2 regions of the Nitrospira defluvii genome follow, and region 1 is predicted to be linked to the other one. Evidence: riboswitches for the same ligand, from Rfam matches in the RefSeq annotation. Region 1 holds a riboswitch; the other holds the start of a gene.
The links. Region 1 has a riboswitch for fluoride ahead of KJA79_RS16265 (PepSY domain-containing protein). Riboswitches for the same ligand answer to the same signal wherever they lie in the genome.
Positions count from the first base shown of each region.

Region 2: it holds a riboswitch for fluoride, as region 1 does, so the genes downstream of both, KJA79_RS07035 (ATP-binding cassette domain-containing protein) here and KJA79_RS16265 (PepSY domain-containing protein) in region 1, are expected to answer to the same signal.

Region 1 covers NZ_CAJNBJ010000017.1:246,061-249,133, reverse strand. Annotated here, with positions in the region: gene KJA79_RS16275 (hypothetical protein) at 1-247, shown strand, start outside; gene KJA79_RS23375 (MerR family DNA-binding protein) at 499-942, shown strand; fluoride riboswitch at 1,196-1,275, shown strand; gene KJA79_RS16265 (PepSY domain-containing protein) at 1,469-1,765, shown strand; gene KJA79_RS16260 (2,3-bisphosphoglycerate-dependent phosphoglycerate mutase) at 1,851-2,480, shown strand; gene KJA79_RS16255 (universal stress protein) at 2,684-3,073, shown strand, end outside.
Region 2 covers NZ_CAJNBJ010000001.1:1,444,814-1,447,886, forward strand. Annotated here, with positions in the region: gene KJA79_RS07035 (ATP-binding cassette domain-containing protein) at 1-1,406, opposite strand, end outside; fluoride riboswitch at 1,427-1,501, opposite strand; gene KJA79_RS07040 (sulfite exporter TauE/SafE family protein) at 1,600-2,331, opposite strand; gene KJA79_RS07045 (hypothetical protein) at 2,487-3,062, opposite strand.

The sequences.
Region 1 (3,073 bases):
CGCACGCGTCACGATCCACTACCATGGAGCTCAGACCCACAATACGATCATGGTTCATTTGGAATCTCTATTGGGCCCTATCGACAGAACACCGGGGGCCATGATGCGCGGCCTTAGCCAGCAATTCACTTGGCGAGGTCCCCAGAGCGAGATCAATCTCACATATGATGGCATTCAGGAACGCGGATATATCTTTATCGAGAACCGCACGTTAGCTCCCAGATTCAATGATTCCATTCCGGAATAATGCATTCTAATTCTTTCATGCGGTACGGTCTTTACTCGGGTTGTACTAGGACAGGCTCGGATACCACTCCTAACGTCGACTCCACAAGTCTACAGGAGGCGAGGGGCCGGACGGCACTGGTAAAGTTTCAACCCATGACGTCATGATGCCAGAACCCCCAGCGGGTTTGCCATCATGACTTGAAGCCGCAAAATCCACTTGAACTTTACCGTAAGAGGAGGGTTTATCCTTACCGCAGAGGAGAGGGGAGCGTGGACAGGGCATTGACTATCCGAAAGCTGGCAACTGAAACAGGCGTGTCGTCAAAGACTCTACGCTATTGGGAGAGCTGTGGGCTTTTGCCAAAGCCTGCGCGTACACACACCGGCTATCGGGTCTATCCTGTCGAAGCAGTCCGATGGGTCCAATTTATCAGGAAGGCCAAGAGCATCGGGTTTGCCTTAGCGGAGATTCGAACGCTCTTTGCATCACCCAAGCAGGGGAGCAAAACCTGCGAGACTGTAGATGCATGGGCCAGAAAGAAATTGAAGACCTTGGACCAGCAGATCGAGCTATTGACTCAGCTCCGGACTCAACTGGAGCAGCATCGTCGGCGCTGGCGGGGTCGATTTCCCTGCCCGCCATTGGGTCCGCATGAAATCTGCTGCCTGATCGAAGAACTCCCTTCTCCTACTGCTGAGTCGAGAAGGAGGTGAGTGGTATGCGTCTCATCTTGACTGTTTTGCCTGCCTCGGTTGTGGTCGTGCTGCTGAGAACATGGCCTACCTTGGCGACTTTCGTAGAAGACTGTCCTTCCTGTCCGTTCTGTCCATAAGCATCGAAGGCCGGGAGCCCGATTGAGGCTCCCGGCCCTATCCATTGCTCACAGATTCAAACTTTACCAGTGCCGGCCGGACCGGGATCTTGACTCTCCCGATTGCTGTATGTACAGTGAATCATAGGTCATCATAAATTCTTGGTGATGGAGTTCACCAACAACCGTTCTGCCGGTCGAACCATGACGCAGGACTGATAACTCCTACCAGAGGCCATCTGGTAGGAGTTTTTTGTTGAGCCAGCCACTCCCACTCACAGCCCCTCCTACCAATATTGTTTCACTCTCAGTCACCGTTGAGACGCGTGACCGTCGACGTGTATCACCGCGCCAGGATTGTTGCCTCTGTTGCGGAACCCTATTGGCAACGGCAAGGCCGTCTTCACGTCTCACGAAGGGAGGACGTCATGGATTTCAGAACTGCCATTCTGGCGTTGGTCTTGTTTGTGAGCTTGCTCATCTTTGGAATCGGCCTGTTCAGAGTTAGTTTTGGCGACGAGCCGCATTCGCCCGCCGTCGACATGCGGCAAGCCACACAAATTGTGCTGGAGCAGTTCCCACATGCCCGAATTCTGGAGATGGAGCTGGATACAGACGATGGTAGGTTAGTGTACGAAGTTGAACTAATCACCGCCGAAGGACAGAAAAAGGAGATACACATCAACGCCACGACGGGGCGGATCGAAAAGATCGAATATGATTGACGCTTCGCATAAGTGCCAGCGCGGTCCTGACATTCCTGGCGGGAGCGGAGCGTGACCTAATGACCCCACTATTAGGAGTTGAACGGTGGGACACTTCGTGCTGCTTCGACATGGCCAGTCACAATGGAATCTCGAAAATCGCTTCACCGGATGGATTGATGTGCCGCTATCGACAAAAGGCGGCGAGGAAGCATTGGCTGCCGCGCAGCAGCTGAGCAGGTACCGATTGGATCGGGCCTTTACTTCCAAGCTCGTCAGAGCAACTGACACACTAAGGATTGTATTAGCTGCCATCGGCCAAGGACGGATACCTATCGAGGAGAATCAGGCGCTGAACGAACGGATGTATGGAGATCTACAAGGGCTGAATAAAGATGAGACGGTCAATCAGTACGGAGCGAAGCAGGTAGAAGTATGGCGGCGAAGCTACGATGTGCGACCGCCAGGAGGGGAAAGCCTGAAAGATACCGCCGCGCGGGTCCTGCCCTACTATCAGGAACGGATTCAGCCTGCGGTGGAAAAAGGCGACACGGTGCTCATTGTCGCGCATGGCAATAGTCTCCGGGCGTTGGTCATGCATCTTGAAGATTTGTCATCCCAACAAATTGTGGATCTCACCATTCCCACAGGGGCTCTCGTCGTCTACGCCCTGGCCGACCAAGGCAAACTTGTCCGTCAGGATAGGGATGCTGCTTCACGTGCCAGGAAACTATGAGGAGCGCTGGACTTCCGGTGGTACAGCCGGTCTGCCTGCGTCCGTTGGCATGAGAGCTTGATGAATGGCCCGGAAGCGAGATGGACTGCTCGTAAGGCTTCCCCAATAGCCGAGCGGTATGCCTGACGCCGTAGAGTCGTGCAGAATCACGGTTCACATGTAGGCCCAGGCATTTTCCTTGAGCTTTATGAAAGGCATGAGACATGTTTCCTTCTTCCAACATCGCCACACGTCCTCTGTTTCAGAAAATTCTTGTCGCCAATGATGGTTCGGAAGGAGCCCGCAAAGCGCTCGTGACGGCCATCGAGTTGGTTCAAATCTATGAAGCCGACCTGCACGTCGTGACGGTGGAAGAGTGTCTGCCGCAACACCAAGGCTCGGTGGTCGGCGGTGAATTGCGACCCAAGCCGAAGGTTGCTGACTATTTACGAAGAGTACTAATCCAAGCTGGCTTGACTGCCACGGCGTCACGAGAGCGACTGACGCCGCATCTGCTTGCAGGTCATGAAGTGGAAGCAATCGTGACATTCATCGCGGAACACCAGTTTGACCTCTTGATCGTCGGCTTCATGGGCCACTCAAAGATCTTTGGT
Region 2 (3,073 bases), on a different contig from region 1:
TCCACGAAGCGCAGGGCCCATTGGAGGTCGTCATATTCGATGCTCGGTCGCCCGAGGGTGAGGTTGTCCTCCAGCGTGCCGTCCAGCAACGTCGGATGAGAGTCCAGGATGAGGCCGCGTACCCGGCTGATGGCATCCCGCTTCACTTCGACCAGATTCATTTCGTTGTACCGGACGAAGCCTGTGGTCGGGGGATGAAGCCCGGCCAGCACTTTGGCGAGAGCGGTCTTGGCGGGATTGCTGCTGCAGAGGATGGCGACCTTTTCTCCTGGTGACACCTCCAGCGAGACGTTCTGAAACATCGTGCTTCCATCCGGACTGGTATAGGACAGGTTCCGGCAGGTCAGCCGAATACCTGATACCCCGAATTGCATCGCCGGTACATCCTCCTTGGCCTGCTCTTCTTCTGTCGGTAGTGAAAACACGGCGGCGATTTCCCGGCAGGAGACGAAGGCGAAAAACATGGCCACCATGCGTCGTGCCAACGTGTCCATGTTCACCAGCAGATTCCCCACCAGCACCTCGGCGGCGGCGAATTGGCCCACGGTCAATTGGCCGTCGACGACGAGAAGTCCGGCGGTAATGATGAGTCCGCTGTGGCCGACCACCTGCCAGAGAGCGGCGGCCTTGTACTGCCTTCCGGTCAAGGTATCCGAGCGGCGTTGTCGAATACGGGCATAGAGGCGGGTGAGGCCATCGGTGCGTTCCAGCAGATAGGGGCTGTCGCCTGCCGCGCGAAGGTGCGGGAGGTTGTGTGCGATGTTCTGAATCCAGCCGAAAATCTGGTAGTGCAGTCGGGACATCTCCAGGGTGATGAAGAAGCCGCCGCGGCCGAAGAGTGTCAGCAGTCCGACAAAGCCCAGAATCAGGACCAGAATGTAGAGGGTGAAGTAGGGGTGAAACAGGATCAGCATGGTCACCCCGATGGTGCCGACCACCGCGACGTTGAACAGATCCGCCACCATGGCAACCAGCGCCCGGGTGAGTAAGTCAGCCTCCATGAATCGATGGGCCTGTTGCGGCGCGAACGTGTCGTCACGCAAGCGAGGAAGCAGCCGCGTGAAGGCGATGGCGATGCGTGTATAGATCCGCTGCTGGAGCGTTTCGACCGCGCGCGCCTGGAGCACGCGGAAGGCGGCGACCCCGGTCAGCGAGCTGGCGACGAAGATCGTCAGCGTAAAGATCATCCGCGGCTCCATGGCAAAGGAGAAGGTGCTGACCAATTCCTGGACGGCGATGGGGACGCAGAGAAGGAAGAATCCGATCGCGACGGCGTATGAGGCGATGATACCGAGCATCGACCGTTCGAGCGTCAGGAGGAGGCTCAAGTGCGTGAAGATGTCGCGGAGGACCCGGGTCAGTTGATATTGCGGATAGGCCGGGCTGGTCGTGGGCTGTTCGCTCAAAGAGGCTCCTACCGCGTGGGGCGCTGGTAGGAGTTATCAGCCGGGCGCGGAAGGGCGGTCGGCGGTTCTCGGTGAACTCCATCACCTTGGGACTCGTCAGGAACAGTGCGAAGTCTAGACCGGCATCCCTGCCGCCGTCAAGACAATCGACGGTTCTCGGTTCGCTGAGCCTGTCGCTGAGGCCGTGGAGGGGCTAACGCAGGAAGAGCGATTTGAAAATCAGCGCGGTGCCCGACAGAAACAGAAATACCGCGAACGTGGTCCGGTATCGATCCGTGCTCATCTTGCTGTAGAGCAGCAGGTCGGTGCCCAGGAACATGCTGATGCCCGCGGCCAGGTATAAGACAGTCGTGGGGGTGGCGATGGTCGAAGGACCAAGGGAGAGCCCGAGCGTCAGGAGTTGAAAGAGCGCAAAGGTCCCGTAGGACACCGCGGTGGTGGCGCGGGTCTGGTCTTTGTCGTATGGCTTGCTGTGAATGATGGCCGTCAGCAGTGAGCCGCCCAGATTGGTCAAGCCATGCACCATGCCCATCACCACGAAGTACGTACGCTCATACCGTACGAGTGATTCGATGACTCGTTGAAACGGCGGATATACGCTTTTCAGGGCGGCCACGATCAGAAAAACCCCGACGATGCCGCCGATGTTCAGTTTGCGTGTCGTCACCAGCAGAAGCCAGAGGATGACGCAGGGAATCGAGAGGGTGAGGATCTGCCGGTAGAACGGAAGATGAATCTGCCGATAGTCCTTACTGACTTGGAGCAGGTTGATGGCCAGCGAGATCGGCAGGAGTGTGGTCAGGGTGGTGATGAAGTCGTAGCCCAAGACCAGCAGAATCGGGGTGCCGAACAGGAGGACGCCGACGCCGAAGAGGGATTGAATGGTGGCCGTCAGGAGAATCGTTGCGAGAATGTCCCAGTGCATGGTGACGCTGTCCCATCCGGCGCGGGCTTTTCTCGGCCCGGCTTGTGCCTCTTACGGTTGCTGTCGGATATAGCGCAGGGTCGTAGCGCCGGTCAAACAGTGTAAATGGCGTCGAGGAGGTGATCGGCGGTTGATGGAACGGCATGCCTGCGGGGTTATTGTGGCTTGGAGGGAACCGGGCGATCGGGCGGAGCGGAGACGGTGAAGCGCATGGTGCCCATCAAGCTCATGTCGTTGATCTGTTCGCCAGCGTGGATTTCCACTTTATAGCGACCGGGTTTCCAACTGCCTTCCGCGGGGAGCAATGTGAGGTAGCCGGTTTGGTCTTCCAGGGCGATGTACATGGCGTCTTCGGCCACGACCGGTTGCCCCGCGGCTCCTGCTTCCGGCTCGGGATAGCAGCGCCCGAATACTTGAAACGATTGATAGTGCTGGTGCAGTTCGAACACGATGAAAATCGGCTTCGATCCGGCGGTGAACTGCTCTGTGGGGGCGACGGGAACGATTTCATGGGTCCGTTGAAACCCCAGTTCTTCATCGAATCCCTCGGCGAGCACGATGCGGCGAAACATGCCTTCGGGCGGGGCGTCGAAATTGTAAGGTTTGGCGTTCTCAGTGCGGTTCTGAAAGTCCGGGATCGGCACATTGCGCGTGAGAGGGAGATCCTCAGCTCCAAGGGGGGAGCCTGAGAGGAGGACGATGAGGCAGACAAGCGCGCCGAGCTCCCGCATGCTGTCTTGGT